2 regions of the Serratia ficaria genome follow, and region 2 is predicted to be linked to the other one. Evidence: predicted binding sites of a transcription regulator. Region 2 holds the regulator's gene; the other holds the start of a gene.
The links. The regulator LexA, encoded in region 2, represses DNA repair genes until DNA is damaged. The targets are predictions, from matches to a motif close to TNCTGTATGTACATACAGNA.
Positions count from the first base shown of each region.

Region 1: the regulator LexA is predicted to act here: its motif matches at 4,890-4,909, upstream of umuD (translesion error-prone DNA polymerase V autoproteolytic subunit).

Region 1 is NZ_LT906479.1:3,235,867-3,244,550, reverse strand. Features, by position in the region: gene CKW09_RS15360 (FdhF/YdeP family oxidoreductase) at 1-1,483, shown strand, start outside; gene CKW09_RS15355 (DUF2474 domain-containing protein) at 1,750-1,896, opposite strand; gene cydB (cytochrome d ubiquinol oxidase subunit II) at 1,924-2,931, opposite strand; gene CKW09_RS15345 (cytochrome ubiquinol oxidase subunit I) at 2,933-4,357, opposite strand; gene umuD (translesion error-prone DNA polymerase V autoproteolytic subunit) at 5,058-5,411, shown strand; gene fhuE (ferric-rhodotorulic acid/ferric-coprogen receptor FhuE) at 6,191-8,404, shown strand; gene umuC (translesion error-prone DNA polymerase V subunit UmuC) at 8,624-8,684, shown strand, end outside.
Region 2 is NZ_LT906479.1:4,729,598-4,738,281, forward strand. Features, by position in the region: gene CKW09_RS22115 (quinone oxidoreductase) at 126-1,109, shown strand; gene pspG (envelope stress response protein PspG) at 1,410-1,628, opposite strand; gene dusA (tRNA dihydrouridine(20/20a) synthase DusA) at 1,785-2,795, opposite strand; gene zur (zinc uptake transcriptional repressor Zur) at 3,071-3,583, shown strand; gene CKW09_RS22135 (CsbD family protein) at 3,687-3,896, opposite strand; gene dinF (MATE family efflux transporter DinF) at 4,214-5,560, opposite strand; gene lexA (transcriptional repressor LexA) at 5,714-6,322, opposite strand; gene CKW09_RS22150 (diacylglycerol kinase) at 6,423-6,791, opposite strand; gene plsB (glycerol-3-phosphate 1-O-acyltransferase PlsB) at 6,941-8,684, shown strand, end outside.

The sequences.
Region 1 (8,684 bases), 1.5 Mb from region 2:
CTCGACCAACATCGCCTCGACCTACTATCAAGTGAAGGCCGGCGGCGACGCCGCGGCGTTGAAAGGCATAGCCAAAGCGCTGTTGGCGCTGGATGCGCTGCAAGGGGATGCGCTGGACCATGCCTTTATCGCCGAACATACCGCAGGTTTCCCCGCTTTTGCCGACGATTTGGCGGCGACCCCGTGGGAAGCGATCGAGAAAGAATGCGGCCTGACACGTCAGGATCTGGAGCAGGTGGCGGTGGCCTATGCCAAATCCAAGGCCACCATCGTCACCTACGGCATGGGCATCACCCAGCACAATAAAGGGACGGCGAATGTGCGCCTGATCGCCGACCTGCTGCTGATGCGCGGCAACATCGGCAAGCCGGGCGCCGGCATTTGTCCGTTGCGCGGCCATTCCAACGTGCAGGGCAACCGCACCGTCGGCATCACCGAGAAGCCTTCGGCCGATTTTCTGGCGAAACTGGAAGCGGTATTTGGCTTCGCTCCGCCAAAAGGGCATGGCCATGACGCGGTGAAGACCATGCAGGCGATGATCGACGGCGCCTCGAAGGCGCTTATCTGCCTGGGCGGCAACTTTGCCGTGGCGCTGCCGGACCCCGAGCAAAGCTTCCCGGCGATGAAAGCGCTGGATTTGAGCGTGCATATCGGCACCAAGCTTAACCGCAGCCATCTGTTGGTGGCGAAAGAAACCCTTATCCTGCCGTGTCTTGGCCGTACCGAGCTGGACTTGCAGGCGAGCGGGCGGCAATCGGTGACGGTGGAAGACTCGATGTCGATGGTCCATGCTTCCTCCGGCAAATTAAAACCCGCTTCAGACCTGCTGCGTTCAGAACCCGCCATCGTGGCCGGCATGGCCAAAGCGACCCTGCCCAACAGCAAAGTCCCCTGGGATGAACTGATTGAGGATTACGACGTTATCCGCGACCTGATCGAAAAAACCATCCCGGGATTCGACGATTACAATGCGCGCATTCGGCAGCCGGGCGGCTTCCGCATGCCGTTGCCGCCAACCGAACGCCAGTGGCCGACGGCCACCGGCAAGGCGATGTTCTCGGTATTCACCGGGCTGCACGAAAATGAAATCGTGGCGGGGGACGATGTTCTGCGGCTGATCACCCTGCGCAGCCACGACCAATACAACACCACCATTTATGCCCTGGATGACCGCTACCGCGGGGTCTTCGGCCGGCGTGACGTGCTGTTTATGAATGACGTCGATCTTCAGCGGTTGGGGCTTGAACATGGCGACGTGGTTGATTTGGCAACCGCGCTGCCCGGCAGCTCTCAGCGTCTGGAAGGCATTACGGTCATCGCCTACAACATTTCCGCCGGCTCGGTCGGCGCCTACTATCCGGAGGCCAACGTGCTGGTGCCGCTGCACTACATCGATGAAGAGAGCGGCACGCCTTCCTATAAATCCGTGCCAATCAGGGTAACGCTAAGATCTAAAGAGGTTCTCAAGGTAAAAATAGCGTAACGAGAAAGCGTTAAATCGCCCGCACTGGGGCATAATAATCAGCCCCAGTGCGGGATTCTTTTTGAATACTAACCCTACGGAGGTTGCGACCTCTGTTTTTTATGGCGCCGGATCGGTAACGCTTCATTTTTAAAGGCACGAGATTGGTATGGCAAAGGGTTTTACAGAAGCATTAACGCCACTTATGGAAAAGATTAAGCAGCAGGCGCCCAGCAAAATGGGCGCCTTGGGGAGAGAGACAGGCCATGCCAGTGGCCCGTTTGCCGTTAGTGAGTTTTCATGCCGGCCGCGTACATCAGCAGCTTGAATATCGAGGCCACCGCGGCCAGGGCGAGTACGCTCGCTCCCCAGATGGCCAGCATCCACATCAGGCGCCGCCAGAAGGCAGGCCGGTTTTCCGCTACGGACTTCATGATTTCAGCCTCCGTTTCGTTAAGCTGTCAGTGGTAACCCGCATCCGGTTTGATTTTGCCGCGGAACACGTAGTAGCTCCAGCAGGTGTACATCAGGATGACGGGAATAATCAGCAGCGCCCCGACCAGCATAAAGCCCTGGCTCTGCGGCGGTGAAGCCGCCTGCCAAATGGAGATGGACGGCGGGATGATGTTCGGCCAGATGCTGATGCCCAGGCCGCTGAAGCCAAGGAACATCAGGCCCAGCGTGAGCATGAACGGGCCGTAGCTGGCGTGGTTATAGGCCGCCCGCACGATCCCCCAGGAGAAAACCACGACCAGCAGCGGCACCGGCAGGAACCAGACGATGTTCGGGAAGGTAAACCAGCGCTGCGCAATGTCCGGATGCGCGAGCGGCGTCCAGATGCTGATAATGACCACCGCGGCCAGCAGCGCCAGCGTCAGCGGGATGGCCAGGTTCGACATTTTACGGTGCAGTTCGCCCTCGGTTTTCATGATAAGCCAGGTGCTGCCCAGCAGCGCGTAGGCCACCACCAGGCCCACGCCGCAGAACAGCGGGAACGGCGCCAGCCAGCTCAGCGCCGGGCCGCTGTAGGCGCGGCCGGTCACTTCGAAACCGTTCAGCACCGATCCTACCGCGACCCCCTGGCTGAAGGTCGCCACGATAGAGCCGACAATGAACGCCTTGTCCCAGAACGGCCGGTGTTCCGGCGTGGCCTTAAAGCGAAACTCGAAGGCGACGCCGCGGAAAATCAACCCCACCAGCATGATGGTCAACGGAATCGACAGCGCGTCGACAATGACCGCATAGGCCAGCGGGAAGGCGCCGTACAGCGCCGCGCCGCCCAGCACCAGCCAGGTTTCGTTGCCGTCCCATACCGGCGCTACGGTATTCACCATCATGTCCCGCTGAACGGGGTCCTGGTTAAACGGGAACAGGATGCCGATCCCAAGATCAAAACCGTCCATCACAATGTACATCAGCGTTGAGAAAACGATGATGGTGAACCAGATGACTGACAGATCGATACCCATGTTATTCTCTCCCTTCCGGTTTGTTCAGCGGCTCCTGAACCGCCGACAGTGGACGTGCAGGTGTTTGCGACAGGCCCGGGCCGCCCTCGGGGATCGGATGAGCATCTTCGCTGACGGGGCCTTTTTTAATCAATCGCATCAAATAGACATACCCCACGCCAAATACCGAGGTGTAAACCACAATGAAGAGAAGCAGGCTGAACGTCATGTGCATTTCGCCGTGCGGCGAGACCGCGTCCCGCGTGCGCATCACGCCATACACCACCCAGGGTTGCCGGCCGATCTCGGTGGTGAACCAGCCCGCCAGCAGCGCGATCAGCCCCGACGGCCCCATCAGCAGCGCGAACCACAGGAACGGCCGCGACTGATACAGCCGGCCTTTCCAGCGTAGCCAGACGCTGACCACGCCGAGCAGTATCATCAGCATGCCCAACCCGGCCATCACGCGGAACGACCAGAAGATGATGCTGGAGTTGGGGCGGTCTTCTTTCGGGAAGCTTTTCAGCGCCGGCACCTGCTTGTCGAGGCTGTGCGTCAGTATGATGCTGCCCAGATAGGGAACTTCCAGCTTGTAGCGGGTGACCTCGTCGTCCATGTCCGGCATGCCGAACAGCACCAGCGGCGTTGCCTCGCCGGGTTTGTTTTCCCAGTGCCCTTCGATGGCGGCGATTTTGGCCGGCTGATGCTCCAGCGTATTCAAACCATGGGCATCGCCGAGCACCGCCTGGACAGGCGAGACGATCAGCGCCATCCACAGCGCCATGGAGAGCATCTTGCGGATCGCCGGCGTATCGTTGCCCTTCAGCAGGTGCCAGGCCGCGGAGGCGCCGACGAAGAAGGCGCTCGACAGGAAGGCCGCGGTGGTCATGTGCATCAAGCGGTACGGGAAGGACGGGTTGAAGACGATTTTCAGCCAGTCCACCGGCACGACGATGCCGTTCTCGATGGCGAAGCCCTGCGGGGTATGCATCCAGCTGTTGGAGGACAGGATCCAGAAGGTCGATATCAAGGTGCCCAGCGCCACCATGCAGGTGGCGAAGAAGTGCAGCCCGCGCCCGACCCGGTGCCAGCCAAACAGCATCACGCCCAGGAAGCCGGCCTCGAGGAAGAAGGCGGTGAGGACCTCATAGGTCAGCAGCGGCCCGGTGATGCTGCCGGCAAACTGCGAGAATCCGCTCCAGTTGGTGCCGAACTGATAGGCCATCACCAGCCCCGACACCACCCCCATGCCGAAGTTAACGGCAAATATTTTTGACCAGAAATGATAAAGCTCACGGTAGGTGTCATCGTGAGTTTTAAGCCACAGCCCCTCCAGCACCGCCAGAAAACTGGCGAGACCGATAGTAATTGCAGGAAAAATAATGTGAAAGGACACCGTAAAGGCAAATTGTATCCTCGCCAGCTCGAAAGCATCTAATCCGAACATTGTTAACACCCCTCAGTATTACCAAATTGCCAATCCGATGTTCCAGATGGTCATGAGCGAAACAGGGTCCATGGAACAATCTCACAGGTAATCAACACAAAACTGCAGCCCATGGAGCTAAAAAGCGGGTGACCTGACGTTATATTCCCCTTCATTTTTCATTGTGGCGGTCTTGAACATAGGAATAATGTTCACACTGACATACTAAGGTTAGCTCAGTTTCGCGGCGGGATAGTTTTCATCTGCAGGCGTTAATGTGCTGAAAATTAAACGAGATTGATAATTATTATTATCTTGGCGCTGGGGGAATATTGATTGCTCTGTTGCTGAGGCTGCGACTGTTGGCGAAACAAAAGCGGGAAAATACATTTTTATTAATAATCCGGCGACAGCGTCAGGGGTAAAAGAATCGGCGGCAGGCCGCCGCTCGAAGGCCCATGGTTGTCCAGGGGGGGGTAACTAAATCATCGTGCATTTCAATGCGTTCTGACTGGTGCCCGGCAAGCGGCTTGATCCTCGTCACAACATGAATTACTGTATATAAATACAGTATTGGATAAGTTGAAACTCCCTATGGGGGACAAGGGGCATTTTTGCGACACCGACTATGCGGACCAGGGGGGGATATGCCGGCAAACGCCCCCGGGAGCCATGACTGCGGTTGCCGTCGCCGTTTTCTGTTGAGACAAAGGGGGTAACTATGGGCGGTTTTCCTTCCCCGGCGCAGGACTACGTCGAAAGCCGGTTGGATATCGGCAAACTGCTGGTGCGGCATCCCAACGCCACCTACTTTGTGCGCGCCAGCGGCGATTCGATGATCGACGGCAATATTCAGGATGGCGATCTGCTGATCGTCGACAGCGCGCTGACGCCGGAGCATGGCAATATCGTTATCGCCGCCGTAGACGGCGAGTTCACCGTCAAGAGGCTGCAGCGCCACCCGGATTTGCGGCTGTTGCCGATGGATCCGGCCTACGCGCCGATGGTTTTCGGCGACGAAACGCAGCTGGAAATCTTCGGCGTGGTGACGTTTATCGTCTACGCCGCGACATAGCGCCGGCCTCCCGGCTTTCATTTTAATCATGAAATTAACCGGGAGGTTTTCGCGCGCCTGGCGGTGAGTGCGGTTAATACCCTAAAGCGCCAAGATAAACGTTCTCGGCTAAAGGTTACTGGCTAGGATATATCAATGGAATATCTTGGAATAATCCTGTTTACAAATAACTTTTTGAAAATAAAAACGAAAGAGATAATAGTGAGCTCCACGCAAAGGACAGCAAATTGGAATGAAAATGGATTTTTCAGGGATAATTATCGCATTGCTCTTGTTCGCTTTTTCCATATTTTCACTGGTAAGACACGCTAAACTCCAATCAAAACGCACCCTGCCGAAACCCCGCAAGCGGGTGAAACGTATCCTAAACAAGCCAGATAAACGCTCATGGTGCCTTGTCGTCTTCAATGATGAGTCCAAAAGAACGCCGGACCTTAACATGCTCGATCGTCAGGGAAGTTAAGGTTAAGCGGCCGGGCCAGCCTTCAAAGGCGATGCGATCGGCCTGTGCCTCCGTTTCTCCTCCCCCGCACCGTCTGCCGCGCAGGGCACCGCCCTGAGGCCGGTAATACTCTTTTACACTAACGATTAAAATGCTTATAGTTCTCATTCGTATTAATGATCGCTTCGGCGGGCATTAACGCGTCAGCAGGGAAGGTTATCAACGTCGGAGTGATGCCTGGGGCGGTAACTCATTATTGGGACAGGGAAAACCGGCTGAGTGCGCCGTATCTTCATTCAGCCAATCAAACATAATAAAAATGCCTGAGGGTAAAGTCATGTTTCTGGCTCCATGCCATAGCAAAGGGGATCGCGCCGGCGGTTCGGCATCCCGTAAAATCCATGTTTCATCACTCACCGGCGTTGCCGCATTCGTCGCGGTGGCGCTGCAGGCGCCTTATGCTTGCGCCGCAGAGGCCGGGGCAAAAGAAGATACCCTGCTGGTCGAAGCCTCGGCCGAGAGCGCCGGCGAGACGGGGGAAAACGACTACAGCGTGCCGATAACCCGGGCGGGCACCAAAATGGCCCTGACCGCGCGCGACATACCGCAGTCCGTCAGCATTATCAGCAAACAGCGCATGCAGGATCAGCAGTTGCAGACGCTGGGGGATGCGCTGAAAAACACCACCGGCGTCACCGAAAAGGTGGCGGACCTTGACCGCAGTACCTTTTATTCGCGCGGTTTCTTGATCGACAACTATATGGTTGACGGTATTCCCACCCAGTTTGAAGAGCGCTGGAATTTGGGCGATTCGTCGGCCGATACCGCGATCTACGAACGCATTGAAGTGGTGCGCGGCGCGACCGGCCTGATGACCGGCGCCGGCAATCCTTCCGCTGCGGTGAACATGGTGCGCAAGCATGCCGACAGCCGCGAGTTTGTCGGCAACGTTTCCGCCAGCTATGGCAGTTGGAATAAGCAGCGCTATGTGGCGGACCTTTCCGCACCGCTGAGCGAGTCCGGCAGGGTGCGCGGCCGCGTGGTCGCCGGGTATCAGGGCAACGACAGCTATGTCGATCGCTACAGCGCCGACAAGACATTTTTCTATGGGGTGGTGGATGCCGATCTGACCGACTCCACGACGCTCTCCGTCGGTTACGACTATCAGAAAACCAACGCCAACAGCCCCACCTGGGGAGGGATGCCGCGGTGGTACAGCGACGGCAGCAAAACGCATTACGATCGTGAATTCAACACTGCGCCCGACTGGGCCTACAACGATAAGCAATCGCGAAAGCTGTTCGCCACGTTGAAGCAACGTTTTGATAATGGCTGGCAGTTCACGCTGAACGGCGCCGATACGGAAACCCGTCTCGACAGCAAAATGCTGTATATCGACGGCTACTTCGATAAAAACACCGGCATCGGCGTCAGCCCTTACGCGAATTATCCGGTGGTCGGCGGCACGGGCTACAACACCGGAACGCGCAAGGTGCACGCCGTCGATGCGTTCGCCAGCGGGCCGTACGCGCTGTTCGGGCGCCAGCACCAGCTGATGGCCGGCGTCAGCTACAGCAGGCAGAACAATCGCTATCTCAACGCCTTCGCCAATCTCTCGCCGTCAGACGTGGGCAACTTCAATCACTGGGGCGGGGATTTTCCCGAGACCGACTGGAATGCGTTGAGCCTGGCGCAGGAGGATACCATTCACCAGAAGTCGGCTTATACCGCGACCCGCATTTCGCTGGCGGATCCGCTGCATCTGATCGTCGGCGCGCGTTATACCCAGTGGAGCACCAGCACCCTGAGCCAAAATATGGAGAAGAACAATGTCACGCCTTACGCCGGGCTGGTGTACGACATCGACGATACCTGGTCAGCCTACGCCAGCTACACTTCGGTGTTCAAACCGCAAACTTACCGCGACAGCGGCGGCAATTACCTGTCGCCGATTACCGGGAAGAACTATGAGGCGGGGCTAAAAGCCGACTGGCTGAACAGTCGGTTGACCGGCTCAGTGGCGATATTCCGCATCGAGCAGGACAACGTGGCGCAAAGCACCGGCGCGGTGATCCCCGGCACCCTGGAAACGGCTTACTACGGTGCGCAAGGCTCGGTCAGCAAAGGCATCGAGTTCGAAGTGAACGGCGCAGTGACCGATAACCTGCAAATGACCTTCGGCGCCACCCGCTATGTGGCGGAAGACAGCGAAGGAAACGCGGTCAACCCGGCGTTGCCGCGCACGACGGTCAAGCTGTTCACGGCCTATAACCCGCCGACGCTGAGAGCGTTGACGCTGGGCGGCGGCATCAACTGGCAGACCCACGTGTGGCAGGACGTCAGCGGCCCGGAAGGGAACGGCACCCTGCGGGCCGAGCAGGGCAGCTATGCGCTGGTCAACCTGTTTGGGCGTTATCAGGTCACCCCGCAGCTGTCGGTGCAGGCGAACCTGAACAACCTGTTCGATAAAACTTACGACACCTCGGTTGACCGCTATGTGGTCTACGGCGCGCCGCGCAATTTCGCCGTCACCGCCAACTACCGTTTCTAAGCTAGTGCCTATGGCCCCGCGAGGGGCCATTCCTCCCCCCTCTGGCCCAACTAAATTTCAAACGGCATCAGGTTGATAGCCCGTTTATCCTTTCTTCCGCTTGATCATTACTGCAAAAATCAAAATACTGTATATATGTACATATTTTTTTTATGGTGTGTGACAACATGCGAAAGAGAAGCGATGCGCGCCCGTTCACCGGCCTGGGCGGCAGATAAGATGTTCGCCCTGGTGGATGTGAACAGCTTTTACGCCTCCTGCGAGACGGTGTTCCGGCCGG
Region 2 (8,684 bases):
GATTTTTATTCGTGATTCCCGCGGCATAACCGATGCAAAAAAGGTATTGAACCCGGCGCGGGCGAACTGGATCTCCGATACTAAAAAGAATAGGGTGAAATCAGACACTCCAACGAGGTAACGACATGGCAAAGCGCATTCAATTCTCCGCCACCGGCGGGCCGGAAGTGCTGCAATACGTTGATTTCACGCCGCGCGATCCGGCGGCCGGCGAGGTGCAGGTCGAGAATAAGGCGATCGGCATCAACTACATCGACACCTACGTGCGCAGCGGCCTGTACGCCCCCGCCAGCCTGCCGAGCGGGCTGGGCACCGAGGCCGCCGGCGTGGTGGTCAAGGTCGGCGCCGGCGTCAGCGCGGTAAAACCGGGCGACCGGGTGGTGTACGCCCAGTCGGCGCTCGGCGCCTACAGCGAGATCCACAACGTGCCGGAGGAAAAAGTGGCGCTCTTGCCGCACAACCTGAGCTTTGAGCAGGGCGCCGCCGCCTTCCTGAAAGGGCTGACGGTGCACTATCTGCTGCGCCAGACTCACGAAGTGCAGCCGGGCGAAGTGTTCCTGTTCCATGCCGCGGCCGGCGGCGTCGGGCTGATCGCCTGCCAGTGGGCCAAGGCGCTCGGCGCCCGCTTGATCGGCAGCGTCGGCTCGGACGAAAAGGCCGCGCTCGCCAAACAGGCCGGCGCCTGGGCGACCATCAACTACCATAAGGAAGATATCGCCCAGCGAGTGGCCGAGCTGACGCAGGGCGAGAAAGTCGGCGTGGTGTACGACTCGGTAGGGAAAAGCACCTGGCAGGCCTCGCTCAACAGCCTCAAGCGCCGCGGCCTGATGGTCAGCTTCGGCAACGCCTCCGGCCCGGTAACCGGCGTCGATCTGGCGCTGTTGAACCAGAAAGGCTCGCTGTACGTCACCCGTCCTTCCCTCAACGGCTATATCACCAACCGCGCCGAGCTGCAGTACGCCAGCAATGAGCTGTTCTCGCTGATCGGCAGCGGCGCCATCAAGGTGGAAGTGAAGGAACAGCAGAAATTCGCGCTGGCCGACGCGCAACGCGCGCACCAGGTGCTGGAAAGCCGCAGCACCAGCGGCTCCAGCCTGTTGATCCCCTGATTACCGCCAAAAGAAAAGGGCTCCGTAAGGAGCCCTTTCTGTTACTGCGCTTTGTAGGGGTAGAGCAGAGTCCGCCAGAGACAGGGGGTTGCTTCGGCAACGCTATTATTGGATTGTCTCTCGCGGTGATGAAATCGGTCGCATCACTGCATCGGCGATTATCCTAACAGCCCCCCAACGCAAAAAACACGCTTTATGTGCCACCCGCGCGGTTAAAACTGCCAAGCTGTGATCGCCGCCGCATTAGTCATGCCGCCGTTACCTGAATTTCATCGTGACTGTCTGATTGTTCGACAAAAATCAGTAGCGCCTGATCGGGGACTTCTGCATCGAACGGTAGATCCACACGCCCACCACCGCCAGGATCAGCCAAGGCAGCAGCTTGAAAACCATAGCGAACAGCCCGCCAAGCAGCATGAAGGCCGCCGCCGCCAACAGCGCGGCCAACACGCCCAGCAGCGAAATGCCGGTCACCATCAGCATCACCACAAAGCCAACGAGAAAGAAGAGTTCTAACATGATTGCTCCTTCGCAACGCAACGTATCTGCTGAGTTATTACAAGAAGCGTGCCAGAACGGCGTAAAATATAACTCATTGAAATATTTGGATAGGCATACAGCAAGACGCTGAATGCCTGGCGAGAAAGACTAACTGTTAGTCAAATTCTTTAGGGGTTATGCCACCTCGGTACGCGGCAGGCGCACCAGATCCAGCGCCGCTTCCACTACCCGCACGTCGGCACCCGGCTTGTGGGCGTTCTCGCTCAGGTGGCGACGCCACTGGCGCGCGCCCGGCACGCCCTGGAACAGGCCGAGGATATGGCGGGTGATATGGCCCAGATAGGTGCCGTTGGACAGCTCGCGCTCGATGTACGGGTACAGCGATTCGATAATCGCCACGCTGTCCTGCACTTCGCTCCGCGCGCCGAACAGTTCGCTGTCGACCCGCGCCAAAATGCCCGGGTTCTGGTAAGCCTCGCGGCCCATCATCACGCCGTCCAGGTGCTGCAGGTGCTGCCGCGCCTCTTCCAGCGTCTTCACGCCGCCGTTGATGGCGATGGTCAGCGCCGGGAAGTCGCGCTTCAGCCGGTACACCCGCGGGTAGTCCAGCGGCGGCACTTCGCGGTTCTCTTTCGGGCTGAGGCCGGAGAGCCAGGCCTTGCGCGCATGGATGGTGAACATGTCGCATTCGCCGCGGCCGGCGACGGTGGCAATGAAATCGCACAGGAACTCATAGCTGTCCTGCTCGTCGATGCCGATGCGCGTCTTGACCGTGACCGGGATCGACACCGCATCGCGCATCGCCTTGATGCAGTCGGCGACCAGCGTCGCCTGGCCCATCAGGCAGGCGCCGAACATGCCGTTCTGCACCCGGTCGGACGGGCAGCCGACGTTGAGGTTGATCTCGTCATAGCCGCGCTGTTCAGCCAATTTGGCGCAGTGCGCCAGCGCCGCCGGATCGCTGCCGCCCAGCTGCAGCGCCACCGGATGCTCTTCTTCGCTGTAAGCCAGGTAGTCGCCCTTGCCGTGGATAATCGCGCCGGTGGTCACCATCTCGGTGTACAGCAGCGTTTCCTTGGTCAGCAGGCGGTGGAAGTAACGGCAATGACGGTCGGTCCAGTCGAGCATCGGCGCGATGGAAAAACGATTGGCGGCGTAGGTTGGGGCGTGGTTGTCTTTCGTCATGCTGGGTTACTGGCTACCTGAGTCTGTCTGGGTTCAACGAACGGCGTAGTGCCGCAAACGGCTATTATAACGACAATCGTCGCCGTTGGGAAAACCCCCGCACCGGCCGCCGCCGCCCACAGGCGGAAAAAAGTTGTGATATGCCTCTCATTTATGACCGTTCACGCCGCGATATTTGCCTTCTGGTGCGCCGTAGTCAGGGGAAAAGGGGCCAACTCTCGGCGATTCGCCGTAATCATGTTAAAATCGCTTTTTTACGTACCGGGATATTTGCGATGAACTCAACCACCCAGGAAAAGCTGCTGGCGCAGGCTGAACAGCTCTGCCAGCAACGCAATGTGCGATTGACGCCGCAACGGCTGGAAGTGTTGCGCCTGATGGCGCAGCAGCCCGGTGCCATCAGCGCTTACGACCTGCTCGACCTGCTGCGCGTCGTCGAACCGCAGGCCAAGCCGCCAACGGTCTACCGCGCGCTGGATTTCCTGCTCGAGCAAGGGTTTATCCACCGGGTGGAATCCGCCAACAGCTATGTGTTGTGCCACCATTTTGAACAGCCGATGCATACCTCCGCGCTGTTTATTTGCGATCGCTGCGGGCAGGTGACCGAACGCACCACCGAAGGCGTAGAAGATACGCTGCAAAAATTGGCGCAAGAGTCAGGGTTCGCGCTGCGCCACAGCGTGGTGGAAGCCCACGGCCTGTGCGCCGGCTGCGTTGAGGTTGAGGCCTGCGACAGCAAGCATGATTGCGGCGAACACGATCACAGCATCGCCATCAAGAAGAAATAGGCGGGATCAGGTACCTCCCTGTACCTGCGGCCATGGCGCCAAGGGGGGAAACGCCAGGCCATCAATGGCAGCTTCCGGCCGCAATCCGCAGCGGCCCGTCGCGCTACCAGCGATACTTGTTGTGATCTTCCCAGGACTTCACTTCTTTCTCGGCCGCCTCTTTCTGGTAGCCATAGCGCTCCTGGATTTTGCCGACAAGCTGTTCGCGTTTCCCTTCGATAACCGCCAGATCGTCATCGGTCAGCTTGCCCCATTGTTCCTTCACTTTCCCTTTAAACTGCTTCCAGTTACCGTCGGCTTGATCTTTGTTCATAGTCTCTCCGTTAACCTGTGGTGAATCAGTTTCAGATCCTGCTGGCCGGGCGCATTACTCAGTAATTTTTATGGTTTATATGCGCTAACCAAAGGGGCGCCGCTCCCCTGCTCACGTCGCCAGCCACATGATTAAGTATAGAATCAGATAGCGACAAATAAAAAGTAAGCAGAATTTAAATCCATTCAAACTTCGTATAACAGTAGAAAACGCCGAAAAACAGCCTGCTAACGGGTTAAGTTCGGCAACGAAAACATGTAACTAAATATGAATTAAAACATAAATAAAATTAATGATTTTGCGTCATTCAGCATCGACTATGTCGCTGAAAACCAGCTGCCGCGCACCCGGTGGCGATGCCAGATCCAACCCAGAGAGAGGCCGCGCAGCGAGAGAAAGACCGCCAGTGCCAGCCACAGCCCATGGTTGCCCAGCAGCGGCACGCTGAACAAGGTGAGCCCATAACCTGCCGCCGCCACCGCCATGCTGTTGCGCATTTCCGCGCCGCGGGTGGCGCCGATAAACATGCCGTCCAGCAGGTAGCACCATACGCCGACCAACGGCAGCGCCACCTGCCACGGCAGATAGTGATTGGCCAACGCGCGCAGCTCCGGCAGCGAGGTCAGCGCCGCCACGATCTGCTGGCCGGCAACGGCGTAAGCCGCGCCAAAGGCCAGGGCCACCAGGCAGGCCTGACGGCAGGCGGCGCGCCATATCCTCCTCAGCTGGCGGTCGTCGCGGGCGCCGTAGGCGTGGCCCGAATGCGCCTCCACCGCGTAAGCGAAACCGTCCAGCGCATAGGCGGTAAAGGTGAGCAGGTTCATCAGCACCGCATTCACCGCCACCACTTCGCTGCCAAGGCGCGCGCCAAAAATGGTCAGAGAGGCGAAGCACAGCTGCAGCAACAGCGAGCGCAGCATAATGTCGCGGTTTAGCGCCAGCAGGCGCCGCAGGTTACCGCGCCAGGCCTGCTGCAGCATCGGCGGTGAAATGCCGCGCAGCCGCATCACGCGCCACGACAGCCATAGCCCGAGCAGCAGCGTGGCGTATTCGGCGATGGCGGTCGCCGTCGCCGCCCCCTGCACGTTCCAGCCCAGCCCCATCACCAGCCAGATATCCAGCACGATGTTCAGCAGGTTGCCGACGATCAACAGGATCACCGGCGCGCGCACGTACTGCACGCCGAGCAGCCAGCCGAGGATCACCATATTGGCCAGCGCCGCCGGGGCGCTCAGCCAACGGATCTCAAGAAACAGCCGCGCCTGCCGCAGTACCTCGGCGTCGCCGCCGACGATCCCCAGCGCCGCATCAATCAGCGGCTGGCGCAACAGCACAATGGCCAGCCCGGCCAGCACCGCCAACAGCAGCGGCTGCATAAAGGCGCGCGCCAGCGCCTGCGGGTTCTGCGCCCCCAGCGCCTGTGCGGCCAAGCCGGTGGTGCTCATGCGCAGGAACAGCAACAGCATAAACAGGAAGCTGGTGGCCATGGCGCCGATCGCCACGCCGCCGAGATAGGTCGGGCTATCGAGATGGCCGATCACCGCGGTATCCACCAGCCCGAGCAGCGGCACGGTAATATTGGAAAAAATCATCGGCAGGGCGAGACGCCACAGGGCTTTATCGGTGTCGCTGGTGAAGGCGGAAAAGGCGGAGATCAGGCGCATGGTGAAATGTTCCCGTGGATACCCTTCATCTTACCAAGCTGCAGGCGTGTCGGCTGCGCATTGAAAGCGATTGGGCACGATATTGAATCAGAAATGACATCGCCCCAAAGCAGGGGCGATTTAAATCGGGGGACGACCGTTCGGGCGCGGCGGTTAAATCCAGTCGCCGTTGCGGATCACGCCGACCGCCAGGCCTTCGATGGTGAAATTCTGCTGACGCAGATCGACCACGATCGGTTGGAATTCGCTGTTTTCCGGCAGCAGTTCAACCACGTTGCCGTGTTTTTTCAGGCGTTTGACCGTGACTTCGTCCTCAATGCGCGCCACCACCACCTGGCCGTTGCGCACGTCCTGAGTCTTGTGCACCGCCAGCAGATCGCCGTCCAGAATGCCGATGTCGCGCATCGACATGCCGTTGACCCGCAGCAGGAAATCCGCGTTCGGTTTGAACAGCGAAGGATCCACCTTGTAGTGGCCTTCGATATGCTGTTGCGCCAGCAGCGGCTCGCCGGCGGCCACCCGGCCGATCAGCGGCAGGCCTTCTTCATCTTCCATCAGCAGGCGGATGCCGCGTGACGCGCCGGAGACGATCTCGATCACCCCTTTGCGCGCCAGCGCCTTCAGGTGTTCTTCGGCGGCATTTGGCGAGCGGAACCCCAGACGCATAGCGATCTCGGCACGCGTCGGCGGCATGCCCGTCTGCGAAATATGATCGCGAATCAGATCATAGACCTCTTGCTGTCTGGTAGTTAGTGCTTTCATTCCGCCCCCTGTTTGTTTATACAGTCTTGCTGTGAGTATATACAGGTAAGCGCGGATTGGGAACCGAAGAATGAATAAAAATCAGGGATTAGCGCCCCGCTCAAAGGAAGTGTTGCCACAGCACCGAGCCCCAGACGAACAGCGCCAGCAGGATCGCCAGCGACACCGCCGCCGACCCCATGTCCTTCGCCCGGCCGGAGAGCTCATGATGCTCGCTGCCGATGCGGTCGACCACCGCCTCGATCGCGCTGTTCAGGATCTCGACGATCATCACCAGCGCCACCGATCCGATCAACAAAATGCGCGCTATCGCACCCACATCCAGCCAGATCGCCAGTATGATGGCCAGCAGGGTCGCCACCAGCTCCTGGCGGAACGCCGCCTCGTGCTGCCAGGCGGCGGAAAGTCCTTTATAAGAGTAGCCGGCGGCTTTAATAATACGGGTCAGGCCGGTTGCTTGGTTCGCCATGTTTTCGGTGCCTTTCTCAGAGGTAAGTCATAATAAAAAGAGTCTAGATCAGCCAGCGTTATCGGCTCTCGGTTTTCCAACACCACAGATCTGCTACCCGGTTTCTGGTATGCTTGCGGCGCATTGCTAACAAGAGGCTTCACGTTGTTATGTCAGGTTGGCGTAAAATTTATTATAAATTATTGAATTTACCACTCAAATTGTTGGTAAGAAGTAAGGTTATCCCTTCAGATCCGGTCACGGAATTAGGGTTGGATCCCTCACGGCCGATTTTGTATGTTTTGCCTTATAATTCCAAGGCGGATTTGCTGACGCTGCGCACTCAGTGCCTGGCGCAGGATCTGCCCGACCCCCTCAACCCGCTGGAAATTGACGGCACGGTGCTGCCGAGCCACGTGTTCATTCACGACGGCCCGCGCGTGTTCCGCTACTACACGCCGAAGGAAGAGTCGGTAAAGCTGTTCCACGACTACCTGGACCTGCACCGCAACAATCCGGATCTCGACATCCAGATGCTGCCGGTCTCGGTGATGTTTGGCCGCTCGCCGGGCCGCGAAGGGCAAGGCACGCCGCATCTGCGCCTGCTGAACGGCGTGCAGAAATTCTTCGCCGTGCTGTGGCTCGGCCGCGACAGCTTCGTGCGCTTCTCCAATACCGTCTCGCTGCGCCGCATGGCCTCCGAACACGGCACGGATAAAATCATCGCGCAGAAGCTGGCGCGCGTGGCGCGCATGCACTTCTCGCGCCAGCGCCTGGCCGCGGTCGGCCCAAGCCTGCCGGCGCGTCAGGATCTGTTCAACAAGCTGCTGGCGTCCAAGGCGATCGAAAAAGCGGTCGAGGACGAGGCGCGCAGCAAGAAGATTTCCCACGAAAAAGCCCAGCAGAACGCCATCGCGCTGATGGAAGAGATCGCCGCCGACTTCTCCTACGAGACCGTGCGCCTCTCCGACCGCGTGCTGAGCTGGACCTGGAACCGGCTGTATCAGGGCATCAACGTCACCAACGCCGAACGCGTGCGCCAGCTGGCGCAGGACGGCCACGAAATCGTCTACGTGCCCTGCCACCGCAGCCACATGGACTACCTGCTGCTGTCCTACGTGCTGTATCACCAGGGCCTGGTGCCGCCGCACATCGCGGCCGGCATCAACCTCAACTTCTGGCCGGCCGGGCCGATCTTCCGCCGCCTGGGCGCGTTCTTCATTCGCCGCACCTTCAAGGGCAACAAGCTGTACTCCACGGTATTCCGCGAGTACCTCGGCGAACTGTTCACCCGCGGCTACTCGGTGGAATACTTCGTCGAAGGCGGCCGCTCGCGCACCGGGCGCCTGCTGGAACCGAAGACCGGCACCCTGTCGATGACCATCCAGGCGATGCTGCGCGGCGGCACCCGTCCCATCACCCTGGTGCCTATCTACATCGGCTACGAGCACGTGATGGAAGTGGGCACCTACGCCAAAGAGCTGCGCGGCGCCACCAAGGAAAAAGAGAGCCTGCTGCAGATGCTGCGCGGCCTGCGCAAGCTGCGCAACCTGGGCCAGGGCTACGTCAACTTCGGCGATCCGCTGCCGCTGACCGCCTATCTGAACCAGCACGTGCCGCAGTGGCGCGAATCGATCGACCCGATCGAAGCCCAGCGCCCAAGCTGGCTGACGCCGACGGTCAACGATCTGGCGGCCAAAATCATGGTGCGCATCAACAACGCCGCCGCGGCCAACGCCATGAATCTGTGCTCCACCGCGCTGCTGGCCTCGCGCCAGCGTTCGCTGACCCGCGAGCAGCTGCTCGAACAGCTCGAGTGCTACCTGCAACTGATGCGCAACGTGCCTTACGCGCACGACGTCACGGTGCCGACCCAGACGCCGGATGAGCTGCTGGATCACGCGTTGAACATGA